DNA from 4 places in the Kitasatospora sp. NPDC023176 genome. Region 3 is predicted to be linked to each of the others. Evidence: riboswitches for the same ligand, from Rfam matches in the RefSeq annotation. Region 3 holds a riboswitch; each other region holds the start of a gene.
What was found. A riboswitch is a leader RNA that binds a small molecule or an ion and turns the genes downstream of it on or off. The one in region 3 is predicted to bind cyclic di-AMP.
Positions count from the first base shown of each region.

Region 1: another riboswitch for cyclic di-AMP. It lies ahead of ACZ3YL_RS30550 (M23 family metallopeptidase); the one in region 3 lies ahead of ACZ3YL_RS01675 (glycoside hydrolase family 16 protein).
Region 2: another riboswitch for cyclic di-AMP. It lies ahead of ACZ3YL_RS00070 (transglycosylase family protein); the one in region 3 lies ahead of ACZ3YL_RS01675 (glycoside hydrolase family 16 protein).
Region 4: another riboswitch for cyclic di-AMP. It lies ahead of ACZ3YL_RS12700 (transglycosylase family protein); the one in region 3 lies ahead of ACZ3YL_RS01675 (glycoside hydrolase family 16 protein).

Region 1 covers NZ_JBVHIP010000028.1:23,457-31,025, forward strand. The annotation lists gene ACZ3YL_RS30530 (hypothetical protein) at 1-108, opposite strand, end outside; gene ACZ3YL_RS30535 (sensor domain-containing protein) at 248-991, opposite strand; gene ACZ3YL_RS30540 (GNAT family N-acetyltransferase) at 1,140-1,709, opposite strand; gene ACZ3YL_RS30545 (hypothetical protein) at 1,752-2,624, shown strand; gene ACZ3YL_RS30550 (M23 family metallopeptidase) at 2,765-3,598, opposite strand; cyclic di-AMP (ydaO/yuaA leader) riboswitch at 3,611-3,769, opposite strand; gene ACZ3YL_RS30555 (YiaA/YiaB family inner membrane protein) at 3,966-4,256, shown strand; gene ACZ3YL_RS30560 (alpha/beta fold hydrolase) at 4,350-5,174, shown strand; gene ACZ3YL_RS30565 (TetR/AcrR family transcriptional regulator) at 5,247-5,816, shown strand; gene ACZ3YL_RS30570 (PP2C family protein-serine/threonine phosphatase) at 6,137-7,288, shown strand.
Region 2 covers NZ_JBVHIP010000001.1:9,928-17,496, forward strand. The annotation lists gene ACZ3YL_RS00050 (helix-turn-helix domain-containing protein) at 1-362, opposite strand, end outside; partial or broken gene ACZ3YL_RS00055 (ATP-binding protein) at 781-1,251, shown strand; gene ACZ3YL_RS00060 (DUF397 domain-containing protein) at 1,698-1,961, opposite strand; gene ACZ3YL_RS00065 (sirohydrochlorin chelatase family protein) at 2,517-3,464, shown strand; cyclic di-AMP (ydaO/yuaA leader) riboswitch at 3,959-4,121, shown strand; gene ACZ3YL_RS00070 (transglycosylase family protein) at 4,129-5,466, shown strand; gene ACZ3YL_RS00075 (LacI family DNA-binding transcriptional regulator) at 5,881-6,900, opposite strand; gene ACZ3YL_RS00080 (glycoside hydrolase family 13 protein) at 6,926-7,569, opposite strand, start outside.
Region 3 covers NZ_JBVHIP010000001.1:302,321-309,889, forward strand. The annotation lists gene ACZ3YL_RS01670 (IclR family transcriptional regulator) at 1-352, shown strand, start outside; gene ACZ3YL_RS01675 (glycoside hydrolase family 16 protein) at 519-1,919, opposite strand; cyclic di-AMP (ydaO/yuaA leader) riboswitch at 1,920-2,085, opposite strand; gene ACZ3YL_RS01680 (MoaF-related domain-containing protein) at 2,527-2,943, shown strand; gene ACZ3YL_RS01685 (alpha/beta hydrolase) at 3,017-4,213, opposite strand; gene ACZ3YL_RS01690 (TetR family transcriptional regulator) at 4,493-5,119, opposite strand; gene ACZ3YL_RS01695 (SDR family NAD(P)-dependent oxidoreductase) at 5,257-6,021, shown strand; gene ACZ3YL_RS01700 (GNAT family N-acetyltransferase) at 6,111-6,533, opposite strand; gene ACZ3YL_RS01705 (phosphotriesterase family protein) at 6,652-7,569, opposite strand, start outside.
Region 4 covers NZ_JBVHIP010000007.1:6,629-14,197, reverse strand. The annotation lists gene ACZ3YL_RS12720 (protein kinase domain-containing protein) at 1-1,135, shown strand, start outside; gene ACZ3YL_RS12715 (nucleoside triphosphate pyrophosphohydrolase) at 1,318-2,355, shown strand; gene ACZ3YL_RS12710 (SDR family NAD(P)-dependent oxidoreductase) at 2,377-2,814, opposite strand; gene ACZ3YL_RS12705 (cytochrome P450 family protein) at 3,182-4,510, shown strand; cyclic di-AMP (ydaO/yuaA leader) riboswitch at 4,721-4,890, shown strand; gene ACZ3YL_RS12700 (transglycosylase family protein) at 4,892-5,677, shown strand; gene eno (phosphopyruvate hydratase) at 5,942-7,228, shown strand; gene ACZ3YL_RS12690 (FtsB family cell division protein) at 7,377-7,569, shown strand, end outside.

The DNA of each region.
Region 1 (7,569 bases), on a different contig from region 3:
GGTGAGGCCGAACAGGGCGCAGTACTCGTCCAGCGGACGGGAGGTGACCAGGACGTCCGGGTCCGGGACGCACGCCGGGTCCGGGTCCGGGGCGGTGGCGGTGATCACCCGGTCATCCGAACACGGGCCCGCCCCGCCCGCATCCGGAGCACGGACGGGGGCGGGGCGGGGCGGGGCGGGGCGGGGCGGGGCGGGGGTGGAACGAGCACGGGGCGGGGGCGGGGGCGACGCGGGCAGGTGCCGGGGCTCAGCGGCCGAGCAGGCCCTGGGCGGCGGCCCGGTTGACGCCGGTCAGGCCGCGGACCATCTGCGCGGTGAGGAAGATCAGCAGCACCCCGATCGCCGAGAACCCGGCGATCTGCCCGGCACCCTCGACGTAGTAGGCGTGCCGGACGTGGTGGCTGTCGGTGAAGTCGAACAGCTGGTAGCCGCGCCAGGAGGTGTAGCGCGGGAACACCCACTGGTAGAGCGGGTAGAGCGCCATCGCCCAGCCCAGCAGCAGGAACGTCAGCGTCATCACGAAGCTGAACACCGCCCAGGGGAACATCACCAGCTGGTACAGCGCGGCCTTCCAGCCCGGCCCGTCGACCAGCCGCGCGGTGATCGCGCCCCAGCTGCCCGGACGCTCCTGGCGCACCGGCGCCGGACCGGGCACGTCCAGGGCGAGCATCTCGCGCACCCGGGCCCGCTCCGCCCGGCCCAGGCCCCGGGAGACGCTGGTCAGGCCCGCCAGCACCGGCAGGCCGAGGACGGTGACGAAGGTGCCGATGCCGAAGGAGAACAGGGCGATCGCGACGGCGAAACCGACGATCGCGACCGGCAGACCGGTGAGCGCGTAGCCGACCTCCCGGTAGTAGTGGCCGGAGAACGGCGCCCGCCAGAAGCCCGGCGGCCGCTCGGTGCGGCGGGCCCCGGCCGGGCGGACGCCGTCGTCGCCGTGACCGCCCGGGGCATCCCACTCCTGATCCAGCGTGCTTCGGCTGCTGCTCATCTCCCGGATCCCGGCCCCTCGTTCGCGCTCACGTTCGTACCTGCTGACGTGTTCAAGTCTGGCCGGGGCGCGGCTCGGCAAACATCCGGAGGACCGGCGGATCGGGGGTGGGGTTAACCCCCGGCCCCGGCCCGCTACTGCCGGCCCGCTACTGCCGGCCGGACCATTCGTCGGCGAGCAGCGAGTACTGGTACGAGTCGCACCAGACCCCGCCCTTGAGCAGGTCGTGCCGGACCCGCCCCTCCAGCTGGAAGCCGAGCCGGGTGAGCACCTTGGCCGAGGCGGTGTTGTCCACGTCGACCCGGGCGGCCAGCCGGTGCAGGCCGAGCGGACCGAAGGACAACTCGCAGAGCAGTCCGGCGATCTCGCCGGCGTAGCCGAGGCCCCACACCCGGCGGCTCAGCACGTAGCCGAGGTAGGCGGAGCGGTACTTGCCGAGGGTGAGGCTGGCGTGCGCGACCGGCACGGCGTCCTCCGGGTCCTCGGCGTCCTCCCGGCGGACCACGGCGAGCCGGTAGGTGTCCCGCTCCTCGGCCATCGCCTCCTCCAGGTAGAGCTCGATCTGGTCGGCGCAGGTCTCCCGGTCGCGCGGTTCGAACGGCAGGTAGCGGGTGACCTCCGGGTCGCTGTACAGCGCGTGCAGCGCGTCCAGTTCCTCCGGGGTGTGGTGGTACTCGCGGACGGCCAACCTGGGGCCGAGGAGTCGTATCGGGACCATGGCTGCCGACCCTACCCGCGCCCGGCGGCTACCGTTCGGACCATGAACGACGAAGACCTGCGGCTCGCCCCGCGCACCAGGGCCGCCGACCTGCTCGCCTGGACGGCCGGGCAGGACCGGGCGCCGGTGGCCGAGGCGCCGCTGCGCGCGGTGCTGGCGCTGCTGGAGCTGGGCGAGGGCAGGATGCACGACGGCTGGCCCGAACTGACCTCCGACGCGGTGGAGCACCTGCTGTACGAAAGGCTCCACCTCTACGTCCAACCCGATCCGGAACAGGACCCGCTCGCCTACGGCGACGCCGTACGGCTGCTGGTCGACCACCAGCGGGCGGTCAAGCGGCTCAACGCCAAGCGCCAGGAGCGGCTGCACGCCGAGGCCGAGTGGCAGGGCGAGGTCGCGGCCGGACTGCTGCGCCGCGCCGACCTGGTGACCTGGCCCCGGCTCTACGCGGTGCTGCTGCACGCCCACGGGGTGGACGTCACGGACCCGGCGGCCGTCCGGGACTGGCTGGCCGGCTTCGCCGGGCTGAGCGAGGAGGAGCGGCTGGCCGGGTACGAGGCGCTGACGCCGACCGGCTGGCTGGACGAACCGGACGAGCAGGGCTGGGGGCCGGGCCGGGTGCTGTCGGTCGGCATGGCCACCGACGGCGCCCGGCGGCTGCTGGAGCAGGGCCTGATGCGGCGCAGCTACCGCAACCTGGCCGAGCTGAACGCGCTGGGGCGGCCGATGCCCGACGAGCTGGCCGGGGACTTCGAGGACTTCGAGGCGGCCGCCGCCGAGGTGGCGCTCGACCTGCTCGGCGACTGGACCGTGCCCGGGCTGCCACGGCTGTTGGTGGAGGAGTTCCCCGAGCTCGCGCCGGAGCCGGGAACGGCCGAGATCGACGCGTACCTGGCGCAGCTGCCGCCGGAGTGAGGTGCCGGAAGGGCCCCGGGCGGCGCGCCCGGGGCCCTGCTTCACGGTCTTACGGGGTCTCGCGGTCCTCACGAGGTCTCGCGGCCCTTACGGGTCTCGCGGCCCTGCGGTTCCGCGGTCCTTTCGTGCTTTCGCGGTCCTTACGGGGTGAGGCCGCGCTGCTGGAGCCAGGTCTCCGGGTCGACGGGGGCGCCGCCGCCGGGGCGGACCTCCAGGTGCAGGTGCGGGCCGGTGACGTTGCCGGTCGCGCCGACCTTGCCGATCTGCTGGCCGGAGGTCACCGTGCCGGAGCCCTTGATGATCGAGGAGAGGTGGCAGTACCAGATCTCGGTGCCGTCGGGCAGGGTCTCGACGATCCGGTAGCCGTACGAGCCGGACCAGCCAGCCGAGGTGATGGTGCCCTGGCCGACCGCGAACACCGCGGTGCCGGTGTCGGCGGCGAAGTCCAGGCCGGTGTGCAGGTGGGCCCAGTAGCGGGCGCTCTGGCCGTAGTGGGCGGAGAGGCTGTAGTCCTTCACCGGCAGGGTGAGGGCGGCGGCCTTGGCCCGCTCGGCCTCCTCGGCGGCGCGCTTGGCCTCCGCCTCCTTGGCGGCGGCCTTGGCGCCGGCCTCCTGGGCGGCCTGCAGTCGGGCGCCCTCCTCGGCGGCGGTGCGCTGGCTGTCGGCCTGCTGCTGGATGCGGGCGGCGAGCGCGAGGCCGGGGTCGGCGGCCAGGGCGACCGGCGACTCGTCCGGGGCCTCGACGGCGGGCGCGGCGGCCGGGGTCGCGGAGGCGAAGCCGGTGGCTCCCAGGGTGGCGGCGACGGCGGTGACGCCGAGCAGCGGGGAGGCCCCGCGGGTCTGACGCGGCATCCGGTGGCGGTTGGCCTCGGCCTCCGGGGCGAACGCGTCCGGGCCGTCCGGGCCGGGGTGGTCGAGGAGCTGGGTACCGGCTGCGGGGCCGGCCGGGTGTGCCGGGGTGTGCGTCGACGCCACGGAGGCGTGCTCCTTTCCTTCCTTCGCGCCTACCGGGTTAGCTGACGGGTTCGGAGCAGGAAGGTCTCCTACGGCCGGGCCGGGGCCCCGCCGATTCACCCCAAGGAACGTGGTTCCCCGGCTCCCTGGCCTGCCCGGAGGCCGGCCGGCGGGATTAGGCGACGGCGCACGGTGCCGTCTGGGTACGGCATTGACGACCGCGCTGCGTTATCAGACGTTAATCCTAGGACGCCCTGATTCCAAGCCATCCGTCCGGGACGGCAGTGGAACAGGTGATCGGTCGTCAACGAACGACACCTCAGTCGCCTGGCTCATCTGAGTACTCCTACTCATGTGCAACCAGGCCGCCCCGGCACATCCTGGCGCCATGAGCGCACCGATGCAGTCACGGACCACGGCCGCGTACTACGTCCAGGCCGTCCTCTCCTTCGCCATCTCCGGCGTGACCCTCGCCGCCGGGATCGCCTACCTGCCCGTCGGCGGCTGGACCCGGGCCTTCCTCGGGATCGGCCTCCTCTACACCGTCACCTCCTCCTTCACGCTCGCCAAGGTGATCCGGGACCGGCAGGAGTCCTCGGACACCCTCGCCCGGGTGGACCAGGCCCGGCTGGACAAGCTGCTCAGCGAGCACGACCCGTTCAAGATCGAGGGGGCCTGAGCGGGTTCCCGAGCAAGGGCCCTTGACGGCTAAGGCTATTAGCCTTAGCTTTATGGCTATCGGCAGCACCGAGCGAGCCAGCGGAGGCCCACCATGAACGGCACCACCACCCCGAGCACCCAGTACCTCGACGTCCCCGGCGGCCGCCTCGCGTACGACGACACCCGGCAGGGCGACGGCACCCCCGTCGTCCTGCTCCCCGGCATGCTCGACTCCCGCCGCGCCTACCGGCACCTGCACCCGCTGCTCACCGCCGCCGGCCACCGGGTCATCACCATGGACCTGCGCGGCTTCGGCGAATCCTCCATCGTCTGGGACGACTACAGCCCCGCCGCCATCGCCACCGACGTCCTCGCCCTGCTCGACCACCTCGGCATCGAACGGGCCGTCCTGGTCGGCCAGTCCTACACCGGCGCGACGGTCGTCAAGGCCGCCGGGGACGCACCCCAACGGGTCGCCGGAATCGCCCTGATCGACGCCTTCGTCGAACACCGGGCCAACGCCCTCATGCGGGGCGTCATGGTCGTGATGGGCGCCGCCATGGTCCGGTGGCCCGCGGTCTGGGGCTACTACCTGCGCAAGATGGCCTACCCCGGCCCCCGCCCCGCCGACCTCGACGGCTACGTCGACGGACTGGTCGCCGCCCTGCGCAGCCCCGGCCGCAAGACCGCCACCCGCGGCCACGTCACCGGCGACTCCGCGCCGATCGGCTGGACCGCTGCCGTCCGCTGCCCCTCCCTCGTCCTGATGGGCAGCAAGGACCCCGACTTCCCCAAGCCGGAAGCCATCGCCGACCTCCAGGCCGAGAAGCTCGGTGCGCGGAAGATCATGATCGAAGGCTCCGGGCACTACCCGATGGCCGACAACCCCCGGGCCGTGGCCGACGCCCTGCTGCCCTTCCTCGCCGAACTCGCCTGATCCCGCCTGCCCCCTGCCTGATCCCTGCCTGACCCCGCCTGCCCCCGCCCCCCGTACGGAGACCCCGAAGCCATGCCCCGCGTAGGACTGACCCCCGACCAGGTCGTCGACCACGCCCTCGCCCTCATCGACGACCAGGGCACCGAAGCCCTCACGCTCGCCTCCGTCGCCACCCGCGCCGGAGTCGCCACCCCCTCGCTGTACAAGCACGTCAGCGGCGGCCTCGCCGAACTGCGGCGGCTCATCGCCGTCCGGGTCACCGAGGAACTCGCCGACCGGCTCGCGGAAGCCGCCGTCGGCCGCAGCGGGGACGACGCGGTCACCGCCGTCCTGCGCGCCTACCAGGCCTACGCCACCGAACACCCCCACCGCTACAGCGCCCTCCCCCAGGCCCCCCAGCCCGACGACGACCTCACCCGCGCGGCCACCCGGCTCGTCGGCGTCATCGTCGCCGTCCTCCGCGAGTACGGCCTCGACGGCCCCGAGGTGATCCACGCCGCCCGCACCGTCCGCTCCCTCGCCCACGGCTTCGCCTCCCTCTCCATCGGCGGCGCCTTCCAACTCTCCGAAGACCTCACCACCACCCACGACCGCCTCATCACCACCCTCACCACCGGCCTCCGGGCGTGGCCCCAGCAGTAGCCGGAAGCCCGTGCCGCGCACCGGAAGTCGAACCGGCCGACTTCCGGTGCGCGCCGCTGGCGTCGGGCTCCCCTGCGGAGAGGGAGCCCCGCGCTGCTGGACGGCGGGCTCGGGCACGCGCGGGACGTCGGGCCCACCGACTTCTCGTGCTGGGAGGGCAGGGGCGAGGGGCCTGCCGACCGGCCGGCGCGGGGGAGGTCGGGTCCGTCGGCTTCTGGCTGCGGCGGGCAGCGGCCGGGGGCTGGGGGTGGAGGGGCTAGTGTGGCGGGCTGACTGGTGGTCATGACAGGGGACCGCCCACGCCTTGGCGGAGGTCCCAGGTGCCCGCACTGATAGCGAGGGTGCGGCGGTGGTACGGGCGGCTGCTGGACGGGGACGGCCGGGCGGGGCGGGTGGCGTTGGGCCTGCTGCTCGGGGTGACGGTCCTGCTGGGGGTGCTGCCGATCCTGTTGCCGTACGGGTGGCCGCCGTCGGCGCTGGTGCTGCCGGTGGTGGTGGGCGGGCTGGTGCTGCGGCGGGGACAGTTGCTGGTGCTGGTGTGCGCGGCGCTGGCGGGCAGCGTGCTGGGCGCGGTGGTGCAGGACCCGCGCGGGGTGCGGCTGGGGGTGTCGGTGGTGGTGGCCGCGACGGGGGCGACGGTGCTGACGGCGAACCGGTTCCGGCACCGGCTGGGGCTGCGCGGGACGCAGGGCGATTCGATGCTGCTGGAGCTGGCGGAGCACAACCGGGCGTTGGCGCGGCTGCCGGAGCGGCTGTTGGACTGGCACTTCGACAGCGCGCTGGCCCCGGTGGGGGGCGCCTCGTTCTCGGGGGACTTCCTGCTGTGCGCCCACCGCCCGGAGGAGGACCTGCTGGAGCTGGTGCTGGTGGACGTCTCGGGCAAGGGCAGTCGGGCGGCGGCCCGGTCGACGCACCTGTCGGGGGCGTTCGCGATGCTGCTGGGCCGGGTGCCGCCGGAGGCCTTCCTGCCGGCCGCCAACGACCACCTGGTCCGGATGGGCTGGGAGGACGACTTCGCGACGGCCGTCCATCTGGCGCTGCACCCGGCGACGGGCCGCTACCGGCTGTTCAACGCGGGCCATCCGCCGCCGGTGCGGTTCTGCGGGCGTTCCGGCTGGGTGCCGTCGGAGCACGGCGGTCCGGCGCTGGGGCTGGTGCCGGGGGCGCCGTACCCGGCGGTGTCGGGGCGGCTGGCGTACGGGGATTCGCTGCTGCTGTTCAGTGACGGCCTGGTGGAGGTGCCGGGCCGGGACCTGGACGAGGGCGTCAGCCGGCTGCTGACGGCGGCCGAGCCGGAGGTGCGCGCCCACCGGCCGCAGCAGTTGCTGGTCCGGGGGGCGGCGCAGCGGCTGGTGGAGGCGGTGGCGCAGGACGTGGCGGACGACCGGACCCTGGTGCTGGTGCGGCGGCTGGGAACGACCGCGGACCACGGATCCGGGGGACGAGGATTCAGTGCCCACTCCCGCCCGTAGCCCGATGCGCTGCGTGCGCCTGCTGCTCCTGCACCGGGTGGGGCCCGTTCCGTAGCGCCCACCGGATCGTTCACCTGCACCGAATGTCGCACGTTCAACAACATGGTGCACACAAGTCCCCCACATCCCAGGGTGCGAACCGGCCACCACCCGTCACACCGGAGGGGGGCGAAGGGCCCTGGACGAACGACCGGGCACCTTGCCAGGGGCCCGGGATCGCGTCCGAACGACGCGGGAATGACGGTGTATTGACTCGATATTGACGAGATCCGGTCACTTGG
Region 2 (7,569 bases), 290 kb from region 3:
ACCTCGTAGGTGCGGATCAGCTGGGCGGCCTCCTCCAGTCCGACATAGGTCTGGAACCACCCCGGCAGCACGTCGTTGAAGCTGTGCCACCAGCCGGACTTGTTGGCCTCGCGGACCAGCCCGAGCAGGGCCTCCCGCTCCAGGCCGTCGTCGACGCCGTAGAGACTGAGCAGGTCGGCGACGTCCCGCTCCTTGAAACTGACCCGGCCGAGCTCCATGCGACTGATCTTGGACTCGGACGCACGGATCGCGTAGCCCGCGTCCTCACGGGTGATGCCGCGCGCCTCACGCAGGCGTCGCAGCTGCGAGCCGAGGAGGATCCGGCGGACCATCGAGCCGCCGCCCGGCTGAACTGTGGTCATGCGGTCGAAACCTCCACCTAGGGCAAACAGCGCACAGTCTGCCATCAGTTGAGCGCTCACGGTGCCGATACTGACGGATGTTCCTATCAGTTCCACACTCCGCACACCAGGATGCACGTGCATCCGGCGCTTGCATATGCCAATAGTGCGACTGCACGTGAATCGACTCTTGCATCTGCAGTGAGCGCACACCACCATGGTGCACGTGCACCTGCACATCCCTGGCAATCCCGCGGGCTCCGCGTCGACCCCACGCGCGACTCCGTGCACCGACCCGGCGGCGTCCCCCGCGCCATCGGGCGTTCGAGTGCGCGCGCGCCTGGTCGAAGGGGCGCCCGAGCGGCCGAGCGAGTCGGAGGTGACCGGCATGACCCCGGCGGGTCCAGCCGTGTCCGCCCCCTTATGGGAGGAGCTCTTCATGAGCACCGGTACGGCTTTGGCAGTTGACCCCCACGTGGTCACCTGCACGCTCGCTCCTCGCTTCGAAGCCGTGAGAACCGCGCGCGACTTCGCCCGGACCGCTCTCCAGCGCTGGGGCCTGATGGAGCTGTTCGACGATGTCGCGCTGGTGGCCTCGGAACTCGTGACCAACGCGCTCCGGCATGCGATCGGCGCACGGCCCGACCCGTCGGGCGGCGCCCTGGGCGAGTACGACTTTCCCACACAGCCGACCCCGGACGGGCGGCTGCCGATCCGAATAAGCCTGGTGCACCGCGCACCCCAAGTGGTCTGCGCGGTGAGCGATCCCAGCAGCATCGGCCCGGTGGCCCGGGAGGCGGACTTCGTCGCCGAATCCGGCCGCGGACTGCACCTGGTGGAGTCGTTCAGCCGTTCCTGGGGCTGGCACCCGCTGGGCAGCGGCAAGGTGGTCTGGGCCATGTTCGAGGCCGAACCGGCTCGCGGCGGACTCGACGGCAGCGGGCTGGGCGGCGGCAGGCTCGACGGCAGCGGACTCGACGGTCGCGCGCTCGAGGGACGGGTCGACGTCGGTGGACGGCACCGGCGCTCGGCCTAGCGCCGCACGGCGCACGGCCGGCCGAGGGACGACCCGGGAGGACCAGGCCCCGGGCCCTTCAGCCAGGCCCCGCGCCGGATCGGCCGGGGTCCGCCCCGGACCGGCCCACGGCTTCGGCACCGGCACCCACACCCGCGCCGGCAGCGGTACCGGCGCCCCGCCTCAGACGCCCCGGGCCCGCGCGGCCCGCACCACAGCCCGCACGGTCCGCACGGTCCGTCACGGGACCGCCCGAACCCGGGCAGGGCCACCGGACAAAGACAAAGGCCGTCGTGGTGTCAGCACCCACGACGGCCCCCCGATGGTGGCCCGGCGGCCGGTCAGACCGCCAGGTGGTCGAACTCCCCGTCCTTGGCGCCCAGGAGCAGCGCCTCGATCTCGGCCCGGGTGTAGATGAGCGCCGGACCGTCCGGGAAGCGCGAGTTGCGCATCGCCACGTCGCCGCCCGGCAGGGCCGCGAACTCGACGCAGTTCCCCTGCGAGTTGCTGTGCCGGCTCTTCTGCCAGACCACCCCCTTGAGGTCAGCGGCGGCCATCCCGTTGTAGGTGTGGTTCGAGCCGTGCGTGTCCTGCGAGTCGTGCATAGAAGTCTCCCGAAGAGCTCCGGAGTTGTCGTCCAGCGCGGCGCCCCCGGCACCCGCCGAACGGACCGGCCCCGTACCGGTCCGGCACAACGCCTCACTTGACGCGATGATAGCCCCAGTGCACGTGCATCAGCACGGGACATTGCAGGTGCACGAGGCCTTTTACCGGTCGCCGCGAACTCTTCACGGACCCTTCCCCTGACGGTACGTAAACGGACATAGCCGATGGAATCGACGGTTCTTCCATAACCGGCCGTGAGCGGTTCCCCGCTGAATGTTGATCTTCGAATGCCGGGAGTCGCGCTGCCGTGACCCTCCGTCAGTCCACCCTCCGGCTGTGAGACATCTCACGCACCTCTCGTGCAACGGGACGCCCCACGGCACACGTCAGGGCAACCGTGTGAGTCCGAACGGGGATTGGGTGAGGAATGTCCGGATTGTAGGCAATACACCCGGACCGGCGCGGCAGGAACACGGCCTCCGCACCACGACCACCCGAAACCCGTACGGCAGCCGACTGCAGGCCTGACGGGCAGATGTCCTACGATCTCCGGCATGAGCACCGCAGCCATCCCGGGCGCGCCACTGCCCGTCCGCACTCCAGGCTCCCGTGCGCGGGGGCGCCACCGCCGCCCCGAGCGCCCCGAGATCCGCACCGGCTCGCCGGCCCTGGTGCTCGCCGTACCCGCGACCCCGGGGCCCGAGTCCCGCTCGGTCGTCGAGGAACTGCTCTCGATCGTCCGCAGTGAGCACACCGGCGTCCAGGCCGCGGTCGGCTACCTGCCGACCGATGGCACCGCGGCCGGGGGCACGGAGGAGTACACCGTCGCGGACCTACTGGCGGCGGCCGCCGAGGCCGGACTGCCGATGCCCGTCGTGGTGCCCCTGGTGCCCGGCCCGCACGACTTCCTGACCGGGCTTCACGCCCTCGCCGCGGAGTACGGAGCGACCGTCACCTCCGCGCTGGGCCCGCACCCGCTGCTCGCCGAGGCCGTCCACGTACGGCTGTCCGAGGCCGGGCTGGCCCGGGCCGACCGGGCCCGGCTGTTCGCCATCGCGACCGCCGCGGACGGCGTGGTCCTGACCACCGTCGGCGGCGAGGACGCGGCCGCCGCGGCCGGGATCACCGGTGTGCTGCTGGCCGCCCGACTGGCCGTCCCGGTCGTCTCCGCGGCGCTCGACGTGCCCGGCTCGGTCGCCGCCGCCGTCAACCACCTGAAGGAGACCGGCTCCCAGCGCCCCGCGCTGGCCCCGCTCGTGATCGGCCCGGAGGCGGACTCCGAGCTGCTCGCCACGGCCGCCGAGGAGACCGGCTGCCCGTCGGCGGCACCGCTGGGTGCGTACCCGACGGTCGGCCAGCTGATCGCCTCCACCTACCTGGCCGCACTGCCGACGCCGACGGCGGAGGAGCTGGCCGAGGCCGAGGAGGCCGCCGCCACCGCCGGAGCCGGGGAAGGCTCCCGCCGCGCCCACGCGGCCGGCGAAGGGCCCGTGGAGGGCTGACGGACACCTCCTGAGCTCCGGCGGATGCCCGCCGGAGCGCCCGCGACCGAGCGTCGTGGCACCCGCACCACCGAAGGGCCCGGAACACCTGCGTTCCGGGCCCTTTCGACGTGTTCGGATTGCCCCGCAGGAGAGTTAAGCGGTCAATGCGACGCAATGTCCGTTCTGGTGTCATTTGTCGATGAATAGTCGGCGCGTTGTCCCGCGCTCGATTCACTGGAGCTCCCCCGACTCGCGAGCGCGGCCCATGGCGCTTCAACGCTCCGTCACTTCATTCCTGAGGCGGAGCCAGTTATGGGAATCCATCGTGAAATTGCGAGAAAACGATCATTTGCGATCATGAATTACGAACCATTTGGCGTTTCTCGCTAAACCGTGATGCGCATCACAGGTATTTGCGGTTTTAACTTAAGTCTGCTTAACGTGCTCCCCGTTCGTGACCACACGGACCCAGTTCATCCGCGACGCCGAGTCCTGCCGTCGGATGTCCTGGCAGCGCGAAAACGCATCACGGCAGGAGCGGGGGAACCACAGGTAAGTCGCCTTGAACCGTTTTCCGGAACGGTCCAGGGCTAGGGGTGAAGCCGCGCCCACAGCGCGGCCGGGCAACTCCAGCCCGAATCCGACAGCTCACCTCGCAGGCGTGGGAGAGGACCGCGTCTTCATGCTGCCTTCCAACGGCAACCGCCTGTCCAGCCGCACCCGTCGCGTGATCGCCGCCCTCGGCGTCGCCGGCGTCGGCCTCACCGTCCCCTGCCTCACCACCGGCACCGCCAACGCCGCCTCAGTCGCCACCTGGGACAAGGTCGCCCAGTGCGAGAGCACCGGCAACTGGAGCATCAACACCGGCAACGGCTTCTACGGCGGCCTGCAGTTCACCTCCAGCACCTGGGCCGCCTTCGGCGGTACCGCGTACGCACCGCAGGCCAACCAGGCCACCAAGGACCAGCAGATCGCCATCGCCGAGAAGGTCCTCGCCTCGCAGGGCCCCGGCGCCTGGCCGGTCTGCTCCGTCCAGGCCGGTCTGACCAAGGGCGGCGCCCCGGCGACCGTCGACACCTCGGCCGGCTCCACCACCGCCAAGGCCACCGCCAAGCCCGCCACCAAGCCGGCCCAGGCCGCGAAGCCCGCCAAGCCGGCGGCGCCCGCCCAGGACCAGGCGCAGGCCTCCAGTGACTCCGCCGCCGCGTCCTCCGCCGCCACCGACTCGGCCGCCTCCGCCAACGGCGGCTGGGCGCAGCAGCGTCAGGCGCAGGCCCAGGGCGGCGGCTACACCGTCGTCGACGGCGACTGGCTGTCCTCGATCGCCGACAAGCACAACGTCCAGGGCGGCTGGCAGCGGCTCTACGAGCTCAACCGCGGCACCCTGACCGAGGGCCCGGACACCATCTACCCGGGCGAGCAGCTGACCTTCGGTGACGGCGGCGCGGCCCAGGCCGACCAGTCCTCCACCGCCACCAAGTCCGGCTCGGACTTCACCTGGTTCGACCGCTCGCAGAAGTCCGGCCAGGCCTCGAACGGCGGTGCCGTGAACGCCAAGCCGATGGCCCAGGACAAGTCCACCGCCTCGAAGCCGGCGTCCAAGCCCGCCGCGAAGCCGGCCGCCCAGGCGCAGACCCCGGCCCCGGCCCAGGCCGCCACCGGCAGCATGGCCGCCGCGGTCTCCTTCGCCCAGTCGAAGGTCGGCCAGGCGTACGTCTACGGCGGCACCGGCAACGGCGGCTGGGACTGCTCCGGCCTGACCCAGGCCGCGCTGCGCGCCGCGGGCATCAACATCCCGCGTGTCGCCGCCGACCAGGCCGCCGCCAGCACCCACGTCTCGCTGGACAGCCTGCAGCCGGGCGACCTGCTGTTCTGGTCGAACAACGGCCAGGACTCCGGCGTCTACCACGTCGCCATCTACATCGGCGGCGGCCAGTACGTCGAGGCCGCCAACCCGAGCTCGGGCGTCCGCCTCCAGACCATCGCCAACTGGGCCCCGGACTTCGCCGGCCGGGTCTGAGGACACCGCGCTCACCGCGCACCCCTGACGGCTGACGGTCGTTAGCCGACCGCCCCGGGAGAGTCTGGTCGCTCCCCCGGGGCTTCGGCGTATCCGCGAGGTCGACGTCCGCATGGTCAGACTCCGGCCCGCGGGGCATGCTGCTGCTCTGCACCCGAGGAGGAGGCACCATGGCCCAGGTCGCCGTCACGCTCGACGCGAACCTCGCGATCGACGCGATGCTGCTCTCCGGTACGGCCGACGGGCAGCGGGTCGGCGCCGACCGCCCGGCCGTCCAGGAGTGCTGAGCGGACGGGCCGACCGGTCGAGACGGCCGCACCGGCACGCCGACGGGCCCCGGAGAGCAACCGCCCTCCGGGGCCCGTCAGTTGGCACCGCCCACCGGCCTCGGCGCACGAAGCCGGCCCATCGGCCTCAGCGCCCGCGGGCCCCCGTCGAGCCCCGCATCACCAGCTCCGGCTGGAACATGAACTCCCCGCGCTGGGCGGCGTTCCCGCCGACCTCCTCCAGCAGGGCGTCCACCGCGGCCGTCGCCATCGCCTCGACCGGCTGCCGGATCGTGGTCAACGGCGGTTCGGTGAAGGCGATCAGCGGCGAGTCGTCGAAACCGACCACCGACACGTCCTGCGGCACCGACAGCCCGCGCTGGCGCACCGCCCGGATCGCCCCGAGCGCCATCATGTCGCTCCCGCAGACGATCGCCGTGCAGCCCTTGTCGAGCAGCGCGCCGGCCGCCGCGTGGCCGCCCTCCACGCTGAACAGCGTGTGGTGGACGAGGCCCTCGGCCTGCTCCTGGCTGTGCCCGAGCAGCTCGCGCATCGCGGCCGTGAAGCCCTCGATCTTGCGCAGCACCGGCACGTACCGCCGCTGCCCGACCGCCAGGCCGATCCGCTCGTGCCCGAGTTCAGCCAGGTGCTGGACGGCCATCCACATCGCGGAGCGGTCGTCCGGCGAGATGAACGGCGCGTCGATCTTCTCGCTGTAGCCGTTGATCAGCACGAACGGCACCCCGCGCCCGGACAGTCGGGCGTAGCGGTCGTGGTCGGCCGTGGAGTCGGCGTGCAGTCCGGAGACGAAGACGATGCCCGCCACTCCCCGGTCCACCAGCATCTCGACCAGTTCGTCCTCGGTGGAGCCGCCCGGGGTCTGGGTGCACAGCACCGGCGTGTACCCGTGCCGGCTGAGCACCTGCTCGATCACCTGCGCCAGCGCGGGGAAGATCGGGTTGCTCAACTCCGGTGTGATCAGCCCGATCAGCCCGGCGCTGCGCTGGCGCAGCCGGGTCGGCCGCTCGTAGCCGAGCACGTCGAGCGCCGCCAGGACGGTCTGCCTGGTGGCGGCGGAGACGTTCGCCTTGCCGTTGAGCACGCGGGAGACGGTGGCTTCGCTGACCCCCGCCTGCGCCGCGATGTCTGAGAGTCGCGCCGTAGTCACGGTCCCAGAGCCTATTGCAACCACGTCAGACCGCCCACCAGCCGGTGGCGTCCGGAGCGAGCACCGTCTCGCCGCCGTCCACCACGAGTTCGGCCGAGGCCAGCAGCAGCCGGCCCGGTGCGGGGATGCGCACCGGTGCGCCGGTGGTGTTCACCGTGCAGACGAAGGAGCCGCGCCGGAAGGCGAGGGTGCCCTCGGGGCCGTCCAGCCACTCGACCTCGGTGCCGGCGCCGAGGTCGGGCTGGGCCCGTCGGACGGCGAGCGCGCTGCGGTAGAGCTCCAGGGTGGAGGTCGGGTCGCCGGTCTGCGCCTCGACGCTCAGTTCGGCCCACTCGGCCGGCTGCGGCAGCCAGGACGGCCCGCCCGCGACCGGTCCGAAGCCGTACGGGGCCTCGGCGCCGGACCACGGGATCGGGACCCGGCAGCCGTCGCGGTAGCCGTCCTGGCCGGCCTGGCGGAAGAAGGACGGGTCCTGGCGGACCTCGTCGGGCAGGTCGGTGACGTCCGGCAGGCCGAGTTCCTCGCCCTGGTAGACGTACGCGGAGCCGGGCAGCGCGAGCATCAGCAGGGTGGCGGCGCGGGCCCGTCGCAGGCCGAGCGCGCGGTCGCCGGGGGTGCGGATCTGGGTGCCGAGGCCGGGCTCGTTGGCGAACCGGGTGGCGTGCCGGG
Region 3 (7,569 bases):
CACCGGCGTCGGCAAGGCCCTGCTCGCCCAGCTCCCCGAGGACGAGGCGCGCGCGATCCTGGGCCCCAACTCGCTGCCCGCGCACACCGAGTACACCCTCACCGACCCGCAGGAGCTGATGGACCAGCTCGCCGAGGCGCGCGAGCGCGGGTACGTGGTGGACGACCAGGAGCAGGAGATCGGCGTCCGCTGCATCGCCCTCACGGTACCGGGCGCGCCGACGCCCACCGCGCTCTCGGTATCCGGCCCGGAGGCCCGGATCCGGGCGCTGGAGGATCAGACGGGGGCGTCCTCGCTGGTACCGGTGATGCAGGAGATCGCGACCCGGCTGGGGCAGGTCCTGGCGCCCTGACGCCTGATTCTGACGCTACGTCAATTCACCTGCCGCACCTGGGGATCAACGCAAGAACCGGCAGCCGTTCCGACCACGCGCGGTGGTCGAGGCGGCTGCCGGTCCCTGAGAGCGGCTGGTCTTGGGTGGTGCGGGTTCGGCTACCCGGGGCGGGCTACGTGACGGCTCAGCGGTAGACGCGCACGTAGTCGGCGGCGAAGGTGATCGGGGTGTTCCCCTGCGGCGCAGGGTGGTACTTGCCCGCGCCCACCGAGAGGTTGAGGATCAGGTACGCCGAGAAGCCGGCGCCCACGCCCTTGTTGTCCGAGTACACCTTGACGCCGTTGACGTACCAGTCCACCGAGTTGGCGCCGTAGTAGGTGCCGATGGTGACCCACTGGTCCTTGGCGACGGCCTTGGCGTCGGTGTAGTACTCGGGGTTGCTCGGGTTGACGTGGTTGGTCAGCTCCAGCAGGTTCGGGTTGTCGGGGTGGTACTCGAAGGAGTCGATCTCCCCGTTGCCGTTCTTCCAGGTCCACAGGGCGGGCCAGGCGCCGCCCACGGAGGGCATCTTGACCCGGGTCTCGGCGTAGTCGCCGGTCTTGACCTGGAAGCCCTCGGCGGAACCCTCGGTGGTCAGGAAACCGGTGTTCCAGGACTGCTGGCCGTTCTCCAGGGTGGGGCCGCCCGGGGTGGCGGTGAAGGTGGCGACGCCGTTCGCGACGGTGACGTTGTTCTTGTTCAGCCAGTCGAGCTTGTTGTCGTCCGGGTTGTGGTTCCCGTACTTGTACGAGGTGCTCTTGTCGCCGACCCAGCGCTGGCCCCAGTCGATCGGGCCGTTGAACTCGTCGGACCAGGTCAGCGACTTGCCGGCGATCGGGGAGGACGGCGCCGGGGTGCTCGGGCTCGCGGTGGCGCTCGGGCTCGCGGTTGGGCTGGTCGGGCTCGTCGGGCTCGCGGTCGGTGTGGTGGTCGGGCTCGCGGTCGGGCTCGTGGTCGGCGGCGGCGTGGTGGTCGGGCTGGTCGTCGGCGTGGGCGTCGGCGCGGTGGTCGGGCTCGTGGTCGGCGACGGCTTGGCGCTGGGGGTGGCGGTCGGGGCCGGGGTCGGCGTCGACGTGCCGGTGCGGGAGACCACCAGCTGCTGCGAGGGCAGGTTGTGCCAGGCGCCCCCGAGGTCCTGCCAGAAGCCGAACTGGGTGTACGTCCCGGCCGGCAGGGTGCGCGCACCGCTGGTGAAGTCGACCCCGCTCGGGCATATCCGCGCGTTGGTCGCGTTGCCCGGGAAGTCCAGGTTGGTGCCGCGCGCGTCACGGACGCCGACGCCGACGGTCTTGGCGACGAAGCAGGCCGAGGAGTGCAGGCTCAGCGAAGCGGTGGTGGCCTGGCCGGCGACCATGGCGGCCGGAGCGAGCCGGTCCTGGGTGACGGTCGGGGCGGTGGCGGCCTGGGCACCGGCGACGGACGGCAGCCCGAACAGGCCTGCGCCGCTGATCGCCAGCGCCCCGGTGGCGGCGAGGGCGGCGTTGCGGCCGCGGTGGGACGGACGGGCGTGGCGGGGCGCGCGGCGGCGCCGGGCAGGCTGGTGCATGGGGGTCCTCTGCGACGCCTGCGAGGTGAGCTGTCGGATTCGGACTGCAGTTGCCCGGCCGCCTGTGGAGCGGCTTCACCCCTAGCCACGGCCCGCACACTGGTGCGTACGGGCCGGGCGCTGACCTTGGTTCCCCCGCTCCCGTCCGCTGTGGCGCTCGACAGCTCGCCGACGGGTGGACGGGACTCGGCGTCCCGGCGGCGGGGTCCGCGACGGCGGACGACGGTTGCAGGCTAGGCAGGCCGTCCGTGAACGGACAACCTGATCGGGCCGGTTGTCGCACAGCTCACAGTGGTGTCGATCAACGACGCTGCGTGGTGGCCGAGTTGATCAACCACGTCGTCGCGGCCCGGGGCTCAGCCGAGCCAGCCGGCCACCTGGCTCTCGGCCTCCGGCGACCAGGCCGGCTCCAGGTGGTTCAGCCCGGGTAGCAGTCGCTGCCGCCGGTCGGCAGCACCCCGAGCCAGGGCTGCTAGGACCGGCGTGCGGCCGCCGCCCATGTGCCGGTCACACACGGTGAGCGGCGCGGTGGTGGCGGACCGTACCGTGGCGCGGGGCCGCCCGAGTCCGCCCGGTCGGATAAATTGGAGCCCTGGCGTTTTCCACGGTGCACAAGTGCACCGAGCCCGACCCGTACGACCCGTACGACCCGCACGGTCCGTCCCGCGCTCCCGAGAAGAGGTCCCGCCCCACCATGACCGCGTCCCTGCCCGCCTTCGCCGGCCGTACCTACGTCTTCCGGGCCGACAACGGCGCGGCCTTCCGCAACAGCTACTCGGCCGACGGCACTCGGCTGCGCTGGGAGGGCCTCGGCGAGTCGGCCGGCCAGTGGGAGGACGTGCGGCTGCACGTCGCCGAGGTCGCGCCGGAGATCTACTTCATCAGCTGGACGGAGCAGAGCGGGATCACCGTCAGCCATGTGATGGACCTCAATGCGCTGACCGTACGGGCCTTCTGGACCTTCGAGGGCGAGGGCGGCCGGGTCGGCCAGCTGCACACCGGGACGCTGGAGCGGGTGGCCTGACCGGCGCCGGGCCGTAGAACGCGTCGAACCCCCGGGGCCTGGGCTCCGGGGGTTCGACGCGTTCCCGTCGCCGTCAGACGGTCTGGCTCGCCTGGCCCGAGGGGTTCGGCCGGCCGGGCTGGTTCGGCTGGCTGGGCTGGTTCGGCACCTTGAGGTGCTGGGACAGCCACTCCAGCGAGGACGGCAGCAGGGCGCTCCAGGTCTCGAAGTTGTGGCCGCCGTTCTCGAGCATGCTGTACGAGACCTTCATGGGGCTCCGCACCGCGTCGATGAACGCCTCGGTGTCCGGCTTGTAGTTGCCGTCGCCCTTCTTGGTACCGGCCAGCAGGACCGAGATGTCCGGCGGCGGCATGTTCTTCAGCCGCCACATCAGGTTGGCCTCGTTGCGGCGCTGCTTGCTGCCGCCGAAGAGGTCGCCGGTGGTCGGGTCGTCGGCGGCGTCGTAGTAGCCGGACAGGGCGACGGCGGTCGGGAAGACGTCCGGGTGGCGCATGGCCATCTTGACGGCGCAGTAGCCGCCGGTCGAGTTGCCCATGAAGGCCCAGGCGTGCGGATCGGGCGAGACCCGGTAGCTGGCCTGGATCGCCGAGGTGACGTCCTTGGTGAAGTACGTGTCGGACTGGGCGCCGCCCGGGATGTCCTCGCACTCGGTGTCCTGCGGCATGGCGGGCGAGGGCTGCAGCATGACCATGACGGTCGGCTGCATCCGGCCCTCCTGCAGCAGCTTGAGCGCGGCGCCCGGGTAGTTGAAGCGGGTGATCAGGTTCTCGGCGATTCCTGGGAACCCGGTGCTGACGATCACCGCCGGGAACTGCTTCTGCGCGTACTCGGGCTGGAAGTACTGCGGCGGCAGGTAGACGAAACCCTCGGTCGACAGCCGGCTCACCTTGCCGTCGATCCGGACCTTGCGGATCTCGCCGGACTGGCCGGGTTCACGGCCCCTCGCGCCGCCGCCCTTGACCGACGCCTGGCCTATGGTCTCCACCAGCAGGCGGCCGGAGGCGTCCGCCTTGTTGTGTATCACCACCGGGCCGGTGCTGCCGGTGCCCAGCAGGTCGTCCCAACTGCTGTAGAACGCGAAGTAGTTGTTCGCCACCAGGCCGAGCGCCGCGAGCACCGTGAGCTGGGTGGCGAGCAGCGCGCCGATCCGGCCGAACACCGCCTGCCAGCTCTTCCTGGCGAGTCTGGGCCACAGCCAGACCGTGCCGACCATCATCACGACCGCGACCAGCACGGCCAGCGCCAGCACCTTGTGGCTCGTCAGACCCATGTTCCAGTTGCTCCCACACCTCGGACTCCACGCCCCCTCCGCTCAGGGACATCCGAGGAGTTCACCCCGGTTCCCCCACCGGGGCGTGAGGTCCAACCCTAGCGGGAGCTGGGAGGAAGCTGATCGGGGGCTGGGGAAGGCTGAGGACGGGTTTCAGTCGACAGATTTCGAAATCTGTTAGCTGAACTCTGTTATCTGTCGTCTGTCATCTGAAATCTGTCAGCCGTCAGCCGTCAGCCGCCGCCCGTCGTCTGTCGCCTGCCGGCCGCCGACCGCCTGCTACGCCCCGGCCGCCCACTCCCAGAGCCGCAGCCCCGCCGTGAGCTCGCGCATGCAGCGGGCGCCGAGGTCCTGCGGGGAGCCCGGGCCGGTGACCGCCACGTCGGAGGCGGCCCACTGCTCCAGGGCCACCCGGATCGCCGCCGTGGCCGCCGCGGCGGCCAGCCGGATCTCCAGCGGGTCGGCGCCGACCGGGCAGCGCTCGGCCAGGACGGACCGCAGTCGCTCCTCCGATCCCGCGTGCACCCGCTGCCAGGTGCCGTCCAGCCGGGGGTCGCGCAGCAGGCTTCGGGTCCAGTGCATCGCCTCGACGGCCGCATCGTCGGCCGGGGTCAGCGACTCCACCGCGGAGCGCTCCAAGGCCTCGCGCAGCGGGCGGTCCGCCGGACTCTCGGCCAGCAGCTCGACCCAGCGCTGCCCGCCGGCCGCCAGCAGCGGAGCGACGGCGTCCTCCTTGACGGAGAAGTAGCGATAGAAGGTGCGCAGCGAGATGCCCGCGGCGGCGGCGATCTCCTCGGCGGTGGTCGCCTCGGCGCCCTGCTCGGCGAAGAGCGCGGCGGCGGTGCGGGCGATCTCCAGCCGGGTGGCGTCACGGCGGCGCTGGGTCAGGGTCGGGCGTCCGGTCACAAGGGTCAGCGTACGCACCCGGGCTCCATAATGACGCACCACGCCTATATGGCACATCGAGACTTATTGGCACGACGTGCCATAAAGGCGTACCGTGTCTCCTGAGGTCGAGAGACCACGAACGAAGGAGTACCACCATGGAGCGCTTCAGCGGACGGAACGTCCTGATCACCGGCGGCGGCTCTGGCATCGGCCAGGCGACCGTGCACCGGATCCTCGCCGAGGGCGGGAACGTCGTCGCCGTCGACGTCAACGAGGACGGCCTGAAGAAGACCCTGGACCGCGCGACCGCCGACGGCACCGCCGACCGCCTGACCATCCAGGTGCTGGACATCTCGGACGAGTCCGCCGTGGTGACGGGCGTGGCCGAGGCGATCACGGGCCTGGGCGGCCTGGACGTCCTGGTCAACGCGGCCGGCATCCTCCGCTCCTCGCACACCCACGAGACCACCCTGGAGTTCTGGAACAAGCTCCTCGCGGTGAACCTCACCGGCACCTTCCTGATGACCCGCGAGGCGCTCCCCGCCCTGCTGGCGACCGGCCGGGGCGTGGTGGTCAACTTCAGCTCCACCTCCGCGAGCTTCGCCCACCCCTACATGGCCGCGTACGCCGCGACCAAGGGCGGCATCCAGTCCTTCACCCACGCCATCGCCTCGGAGTACTCGAAGCAGGGCCTGCGCGCGGTGTGCGTCGCGCCGGGCAGCATCGACAGTGGCATGACCAACAACCCCGGCCTGCCCGCCGACGCCGACTTCAGCCTGCTCGCCAAGCTCTCCCCCGCCATCGGCCGGGGCTTCGCGGGCCCGGACACGGTCGCCGGCGTGATCGCCATGCTGGCCTCCGACGACGGCGCCTTCGTCACCGGCACCGAGCTGCGCATCGACGGCGGCACCCACATGTGAGCCGCCGGTCCGGTTGACGGCGGGGCCCGTGCCATCCCCCATCCGGCACGGGCCCCGTCAGCGTTCTCCGGGCTCCGCCCGTGCACCGGTCAGTCCAGCGGCTTCGCCAGCAGCAGTTCGCGGGTGGTCCCGTCGGCGAGGAGATCGCCGGGTTCGGCGAGCGGGACGAAGCCATGGCGGCGGTATCGGGCGAGCGCGGCCTCGTTGCCGGGCAGCACCGCCAGGCGCAGGGTGCTGCCGCCGTCCGCGCGGGCCCAGTGCTCGACCTCCTCGATCAGCCGGTCCGCGACGCCCCGCCCGCGCGCCCAGGGCGCCACCCACAGCGAGCGCAGCTCCCGCACGCCGTTCGCCGTACCGGGCAGCCCGCCGGCCAGCCCGGCCGGGGCGTCGTCGAGCAGGGCCACCAGAGCCGACGGGAGCGAGCCACGAGTGCATCGCCGGGACCGCCTCGCCGGGGCGTGGTCCGGGCAGGGGCTTCGCGGATTCAAACCCCGGCGGGCGGACGCGGCCACGGGAGGGACGGTTTGGGCGAATCGTTTCAGCAGGCAGCTTCGGTGGACGGTTTCCGCGGGTGGTCTCGGCGGGCGGTCTCAGCGGGCCGTTTCAAGGGCCTGCTTCAGGGGCCCGGCTTCACGGGGTGCGCCAGTCCGCGGCCAGGGCGGTTGCCGGGTTGGCGACCAGCAGCCGGTCAGGCAGCTCCGGCCCGAAGGTGCGGGCCAGCCGCGGGGCGAGGTCGGTGAGCAGCCGGGCGGGGCCGCCGACCGCGCGGGCCGTCCTCGTGGTGGTGTCGGCGCCCAGCAGCAGCCGGTCGGCGTGGCCCGCGTCGACCAGGTCGGCGATCACGTCGAAGGCCTGGAGGTCGGCGGGGTGGCCGATCCGGGAGGGGCTGTCCAGGGCGAGGAACACACCCTCGGCGGCCAGGCTGCGGTGCACCGCCCGGTCGGTGAAGCGGGTGAGGTGGCCGAGGACGATCCGGTCGGGGCTGACTCCGTGCCGTCCGTGGAGCCGGCGCAGGACGCCGTGCGGGTCGCCGTCGGGTTCGAGGTGGACGGCGATCGGCGCGCCGGTGGCGTGGTGCGCCTCGGCCGCGGCGGCCGTCGTCCGGCGGGTGTGCGCGGTCAGGGGGCCCGCGTCGTCGGCGATCTTGATCAGGCCGGGTCGCACGCCCTCGGGGGCGCCGGGGAGCCCGGTGGTGAGCTCGGTGACGAAGCGCTCGGCGAGGTCGGCGGACGGGGTGGGGCCGGAGCGGCCGTCTTCGGGGTAGTGGGCCGCCTGGTGCGTGCCGGTGGCGGCGACGACGTGGACGCCGGTCGCGCGGGACAGCGCGGCGAGGACGTCCGCGCCCCGGCCCATGCCCCACGGGGTCCACTGGACGAAGGTGCGGCCGCCGGCCGCGGCGTAGGCGCGCAGCACCTCCTCGGCGGCGGCCGGGTCGTCCAGCTCCTGACCGGGGAGCAGCGGGCTGCGGATGAAGAGGTGGTCGTGGGAGTCGGTGACGCCCAGTTCGGCGGGGGCGAGGTCGCCCAGGACGGTCCGTACGGTGCGGGT
Region 4 (7,569 bases), on a different contig from region 3:
CGACACCGAGACCACCCGCCTCACCCTCACCGGCGTGCCCATCGGCAGCCCCGCCTACATGGCCCCCGAGCAGGCCCTCGCCGCCACCATCGACCCGCGTAGCGACCTCTACTCGCTGGGCTGCCTGCTGCACGAGATGCTCTCCGGCGAGGAACCCTTCCGGGCGCCCACGGCCCTCGGAGTCCTGCGCCGGCACGTGGACGAACCACCCGTCCCGCTACGGGAGTTGCGCCCCGAAGTGCCTCCGGGGCTGGAACGGCTGGTCCTGGACCTCCTCGCCAAGCAGCCCGCCGAGCGCCCCGCCGACGCCCAGGCGGTGTACGCGCGGCTGCTCCCGCTGCTGCCTCCGGCCGAGGGGGCGCCCCAGCCCGGCCTCACGCCGCTGCCCGACCCCGCACGCCCCTTCCGCTATCCGCACCAGCCGCAGCCGCAGCCGCAGCCGCAGCCGCAGACGCAGCCGCCGGCGGTGGCAGCGGCGGTGGTCCGCTCGGAGCCGAGGCCGTTCCTGATGCCTCCCGCCCCCGCGACACCTCCCGCCACCCCCGCTGTTTCCGACCTCGGCGCAGAGTGCGCCCGGCTCTCCGACCTGGTCGACGCCGGACGCCACACCGAGGTGCTCGGCCTGGCCGCCCACCTACTTCCCCGGGCCGAGGCCGACCTCGGCGAGCGAGCGCCCCTGGTCCGCACCATCCGCACCATCTACGCCCGCACCCTCCTCCACCAGGGCCACCCCCGACAGGCCCTCCCCGAGTACCGCCGCCTCGCCGCCACCTCCGACGGCGGCCCGCACGGCCCCGAGGGCCTCGACCACCGCTACCGCGCCGCGCTCTGCCTCGACCGGCTCGGCCACGGCCCCGAAGCCCACGCCGAGTTCCAGGCCCTGCTCGCCGCCCACACCGCCCGCCTCGAAGCCGGCCTCGACACCGACCCCGAGCGCAGCTACGACCTCCGCGAAAGCATCGGCCTCCACCTCGCCGCCACCGGAGACCCCCAGAACGCCTGGCACTGGCTCCTCCCACTCCTCCTCGAACGCGAACGCCGCGACGGCCCCCACCACCCCGCCGTCCGCCGCCTCCGCGATTCCCTCACCACCCTCCATCCCCAGCACCCCACCCCCTGGCCCCCGGCCCGCTGACCCCCTCCGGCCGGGGCACGGGAAGTCGGCGGGTTCGACCTTCCGCGCCGGCCTCCTCGCGCGGGCGTTCACCGGGACCCGGCGGGGCCGGCCGTTCGCCGTCCGTGGGGAGCGGGAACAGGGAGCCGGCGGGTGTCTTGGTGGCCCGGACCGGGGTGGGGCGGGGCGGGTAGGTTCGAGGTGTGACGACGAATGCTGTGCAGACGGACACTCCGGGCGCGAAGTTGATCCTGCTGACCACCACCCACCGGGTGGCCCCCGGATTGCTGGCGTGGCCGGCCTGGGAGGCCCTGCGGTCGGCGGGGCGGGTGCTGGTGGCCGATGAGGGGCATCCGCAGGTGGCGGCGGTGCGGCAGGCCGGGGTGGTGGTCGAGGTGGTGCCGGCCGGTTCGGCGCCGGCGCTGGCGCGGCTGCTGACCGGGCAGCCGGCCGGGGCGGGGGCGACGGTGTGGCTGGGCGGTCCGGACGGGGATCCGGGGTTGACGGACGCGCTGGCCCGCCTCGCGGTGGAGCACGCCGGTGAGGTGCCGGAGATCGAGGTGCTGCCGGGCTCGTACGACCTGCCGGGCGCGCGGCTGCTGGACCTCGCCTCGGTGATGGACCGGCTGCGCTCGCCGGGCGGCTGCCCGTGGGACGCCGAGCAGACCCACGAGAGCCTGGTGAAGTACCTGGTCGAGGAGGCCTACGAGCTGGTCGAGGCGATCGAGGAGGGGGACCGGGACGCGCTGCGCGAGGAGTTGGGCGACGTGCTGCTGCAGGTGTTCTTCCACGCCCGGATCGCCGAGGAGCACCCGACCGGGCCGTTCACCGTCGATGACGTGGCCGGGGACATCGTGGAGAAGCTGGTGTACCGGCACCCGCACGTGTTCGGGGACGTCGAGGCCGACGGTGCCGCCGAGGTGGAGGCGAACTGGGAGCAGCTGAAGGCGGCGGAGAAGGCGGACCGGGAGTCCGTCCTGGACGGCGTGCCGGCCGGGCTGCCGGCGCTGGCGTACGCGGCGAAGCTGGTCTCCCGGGTGCGCCGGGCGGGGTTCACCGAGGTGCCGGACGAGCCGTACCGGCTGCCGGAGGAGCTGACCGCGGAGTCGGCGGGCCGGCTGCTGCTGGCGGTGGCGCAGCGGGCGCACGACGCGGGGGTGGACGTGGACGCGGCGCTGCGCTCGGCCGCGCGCGGCTACCGGGAGGCGGTGCGCGCGGCCGAGGGGCTCAAGCCGGAGTAGGCGTCCAGGCCGGGCGCGGGCTCAGGCCGCCGTGGCGGCGTGCCCGACGCTGTGCCCGGCAGGGAGCCGCTGCGGCGGGACGAGTTCGCCGATGGCCTCGCCGACCAGGGCGACCAGTTCGGCGAGGCGCTCCAGGTCGAGGTGGTCGGGCAGGTCGGCGAGGGAGACGACCCGCTCGCCCTTCGGGCCGGCGACGCAGAAGAGGTCGATCGGCCCGAGGTGCTTCTCGGCGGTGTCGACCAGGGCGGCGACGTCGCTGGGCCGGCGGATGTCCCCGGAGACGCCGACCACGGGGCAGCCGGGCCGGTCGAGTTCGGCGGCGAGGTCCTCGGCGATCGCGACGTGCTGGTCCGCGATCAGCATCCCGGCGGCGCCGGCCGCGGTGAACCGGCGGGCGAGGTCGGCTCCCGAACCGCCGTCGAGTACCGCGATGACGACGACTGCTCCGCTGACCCGCATGGCCTGCTCCTCCCTGTGGGCGACACCGCACCGGCGCCCACGCGTACTGCGGAGGATCGTAGGCACGTCCTGACCCTCCGCAACAGGGATTACCCCTCAGGTGACCAGGCTCACGCCTGCCACCGGGCCAAGAGCTGTCCAAGGGCTGTCCACGGACCGTTCACGGGCCGTCCCCGGAGTGTTGGCACACCCCTCGCGCACCGCTCGCCCAGGGCTCGCGAGCGGCTTGTGAGCGGCTGACGAGCGGCGTGCGAGCGGCTCGCAAGCGGACCACGAGCGGCCCACGGCCGGTTCGCGAACCGGTGACGTCCCGGCGGCGCCCCCGAGGCCGTCCGGCCGCGTCCGGTCCAGCGGTTACGGTCGACGCATGCCAGCTCAGCCCGAGGGCGCCCAGCCCGCCGCCCAGTCCGACCCGCAGTCCGACCCGCAGCTCTTCACCTGGGAGTTCGCCGCCGACCCGTACCCCGCCTACGCCTGGCTGCGCGAGCACGCCCCGGTGCACCGCACCACGCTGCCGAGCGGTGTGGAGGCCTGGCTGGTGACCAGGTACGCGGACGCCCGGCAGGCGCTCGCGGACGGCCGGCTGTCGAAGAACCCGGCGCACCACAGCGAGCAGGCGCACCGCACCGGCCGGGTGGGCATCCCGGGGGAGCGGCAGGCGGACCTGATGACCCACCTGCTGAACATCGACCCGCCGGACCACACCCGGCTGCGCCGCCTGGTGGCGAAGGCGTTCACCCCGCGCCGGGTGGCGGAGTTCGAGCCGCGGGTGCAGCAGCTGACCGACCGGCTGATCGACGGCTTCGCGCAGCGCGGATCGGCGGACCTCATCCACGAGTTCGCCTTCCCGCTCCCCATCTACGCGATCTGCGACATGCTGGGCGTGCCGGCCGAGGACCAGGACGACTTCCGGGACTGGGCGGGCATGATGCTGCGGCACACCAAGCCGGGCCAGGCCGGCGGCCAACGCGGCGGTGTGGGGCGGGCGGTGAAGCGGATGCGGGCGTACCTGCTGGAGCTGATCCACCGCAAGCGGGCGGACCTCGGCGACGACCTGATCTCCGGTCTGATCCGGGCGAGCGACCACGGCGAGCACCTGACCGAGAACGAGGCCGCGGCGATGGCCTTCATCCTGCTGTTCGCCGGGTTCGAGACGACGGTCAACCTGATCGGCAACGGGACGTACGCGCTGCTGCGCAACCCGGGGCAGCGGGCGCTGCTGCAGGAGTCGGTGGCCCGGGGCGAGACCGGGCTGCTGGAGACCGGGATCGAGGAACTCCTGCGCTACGACGGGCCGGTGGAGATGGCGACCTGGCGGTTCGCGACCCGGCCGCTGACCATCGGCGGGGTGGACATCCCGGTCGGTGACCCGGTGCTGGTGGTGCTGGCGGCGGCGGACCGCGACCCGGCCCGGTTCGCGGACGAGAACACCCTCGACCTGGCCCGGAGCGACAACCCCCACCTGGGGTTCGGGCACGGCATCCACTACTGCATCGGCGCCCCGCTGGCGCGGCTCGAAGGGCGGTCCGCGCTGGCCACGCTGCTTTCCCGGCTGCCCGATCTGCGGCTGGCCGAAAGTCCGGAGAATCTGCGGTGGCGTGGTGGCCTGATCATGCGTGGACTGCGCGAACTTCCGGTCGAATTCAGTCCGGAAAGCCGCTCCCCGCACGCCCGCGCTGAGGCTCCGACACGCTGACGCGGTGTCGCCGAGCCGCCCTTGGCGGCGGTATGAACGCCCATCAAACCGGACAAAGCCCCGCTGTTGGTAGGCGATCGAACACGTGCCGTAATTTTTGTGTGATGTCGACGATATGAGCTTGTGATTGGTCTGAGGATCTGTCTAGTCTCCCTGGAGTTCGCAGCTGCGGACCCCGTGCGCGGAACGCCGAGTCCTGCCCGCCGCGCGACGGGAAACCGACCAGACCCTGGGCAGGGGCGGGGGACCCAGGTTTGTTGCCGTCTCCCCACGGCTTGGGGTGAAGCCGCCCAAGCGGAATCGATTCCGCCGACGGCGGCCGGGCCACCTCCCGGTCCGAACCCGACAGCTCACCTCGCAGGCGTGCGGAGAGGGACCTTCATGCTGTTCGCTGGAACTGGCCGTCATCGTCGCCGCACCCAGGCCGAGAAGGCCATCGCCGTCGCCGGTGTGGCCGGCGTCGGACTCGCACTGCCGCTCCTCACCGCCACCGGCGCCTCCGCCGCCCCGGCCTCCGCCTGGGACTCCGTCGCCCAGTGCGAGAGCGGCGGCAACTGGAGCATCAACACCGGCAACGGCTTCTACGGCGGCCTGCAGTTCACCTCCAGCACCTGGAAGGCGTACGGCGGCACCGCGTTCGCGGCGCAGGCCAACCAGGCCAGCCGGGCGCAGCAGATCACGGTCGCCGAGAAGGTGCTCTCCTCGCAGGGCCCGGGTGCCTGGCCGGTCTGCTCCGTCAAGGCCGGCCTGAGCAAGGGCGGCGCCCCGGCGGCCGTGGACTCCTCCTCGGACGCCAAGCCGCAGTCCGCGCCGAAGCAGCAGCAGCCGCAGGCCCAGCAGCAGACCGCGAAGCAGCAGGCCGCCAAGCCCGCCGCGAAGCCCGTCCAGCAGTACGCCCCGAAGCACGCCGCGCCGAAGCAGGCCGAGAAGCCCGCCGAGCAGCCGGTCCAGCAGTACACGCCGAAGCACGCCGCCCCGCGCGCCGCCCAGGCCCCGACCGCTCCGACCGGCCACGACTACACCGTCCGCTCCGGCGACACGCTGTCGACCATCGCCGCTGCCCAGGGTGTGTCCGGCGGCTGGCAGGCGCTGTACGACGGCAACCGCGGCACGGTCGGCGGCGACCCGGACCTGATCATGCCCGGCCAGGTGCTGCAGCTCGGCTGAGCCGCCGCGCACCGATCGGAAGCCCGACCGGAGGAGGGGGTCGCGCCCGGCGGCCCCCTTCGTCCGCATTCGTCCGCGACGGTGGGACGAACCGGGTCGGGCAGGTGAACTACCGGTGGGTATCGGGGCCACACGCTGAGACGGGGCCGAGGCCGACGTGGTCTCGGGAGTCCGGGCGGTTAGGCTCTGGTCGTAACGACTCCGCAATCGTCCGGCCGACAGCACCACCGCCCGCCGGACCTGCTTCCGCAAGGAGATGCCTTCGTGCCGTCCATCGATGTCGTCGTAGCCCGCGAAATCCTCGACTCCCGCGGCAACCCCACGGTCGAGGTCGAGGTCGGCCTCGACGACGGCAGCACGGGTCGTGCCGCTGTTCCGTCGGGTGCCTCGACCGGCGCCTTCGAGGCGCTGGAGCTGCGCGACGGTGACAAGAACCGCTACTTCGGCAAGGGCGTGGAGAAGGCCGTCCTGGCCGTCATCGAGCAGATCGGCCCGGAGCTGGTCGGCTACGACGCCACCGAGCAGCGCCTGATCGACCAGGCCATGCTCGACCTGGACGCGACCCCGGACAAGTCCTCGCTCGGCGCCAACGCCATCCTGGGCGTCTCGCTGGCCGTCGCCCACGCCGCCTCCGAGGCCAGCGACCTGCCGCTGTTCCGCTACCTGGGCGGCCCGAACGCGCACGTCCTGCCGGTCCCGATGATGAACATCCTCAACGGTGGATCCCACGCGGACTCCAACGTCGACATCCAGGAGTTCATGATCGCCCCGATCGGCGCGGAGTCCTTCTCCGAGGCCGTCCGCTGGGGCGTCGAGGTCTACCACACCCTCAAGGGCGTGCTGAAGGAGCGCGGCCTGTCCACCGGCCTCGGCGACGAGGGCGGCTTCGCGCCGAACCTGGACAGCAACCGCGAGGCCCTGGACCTCATCACCGAGGCCATCCAGAAGGCCGGCTACGTGCCCGGCCGTGACATCGCGCTGGCCCTGGACGTCGCCGCCTCCGAGTTCTACAACGACGGCGCCTACCAGTTCGAGGGCAAGGCCCTGTCGGCCGCCGAGCTCATCGAGTACTACGCCGAGCTGGTCGCCGCCTACCCGCTGGTCTCCATCGAGGACCCGCTGGACGAGTCGGACTGGGACGGCTGGAAGGCCATGACCGTCAAGCTGGGCGACAAGGTCCAGCTGGTCGGCGACGACCTGTTCGTCACCAACCCGGCCCGCCTGGCCAAGGGCATCGAGACCGGCACCGCCAACGCCCTGCTGGTGAAGGTGAACCAGATCGGCTCGCTGACCGAGACCCTGGACGCCGTCGAGCTGGCCCAGCGCAACGGCTACCGCTGCATGATGTCGCACCGCTCCGGCGAGACCGAGGACGTCACCATCGCCGACCTGGCCGTCGCCACCAACTGCGGCCAGATCAAGACCGGTGCCCCGGCCCGCTCCGAGCGCGTCGCCAAGTACAACCAGCTGCTGCGCATCGAGGAGATCCTCGACGACGCCGCCGAGTACGCCGGCCGCGGCGCCTTCCCGCGGTTCAAGTACGAGGGCTGAGAACCCACGGGCTGGAAACCAGGGGGCCGAAGGTCCCCGGTAGCGCACGCCTGACCGGTGCCCCGCCGCACACCCCGTAGGGTGGACGGCGGGGCACCGTCGCGACCAGGAGGGGATACGGGAGATGGCTGGCTGGAGGATCCCGGGCTTGGCGGCCCGGCCTCGGTTCACGAGCCGGGCGACCGTCCTCGTCCTGGTGCTCTGCTCGCTGGTCGCGATCCTGGCCTACCCGACCCGGCAGTTCATCTCCCAGCGCGCCGAGATCTCCGCCCAGCGGGCGAAGGCCGACCACGCGCGCCAGCAGGTCGACCAACTGCGCCGGGACAAGGCCCGCTGGCAGG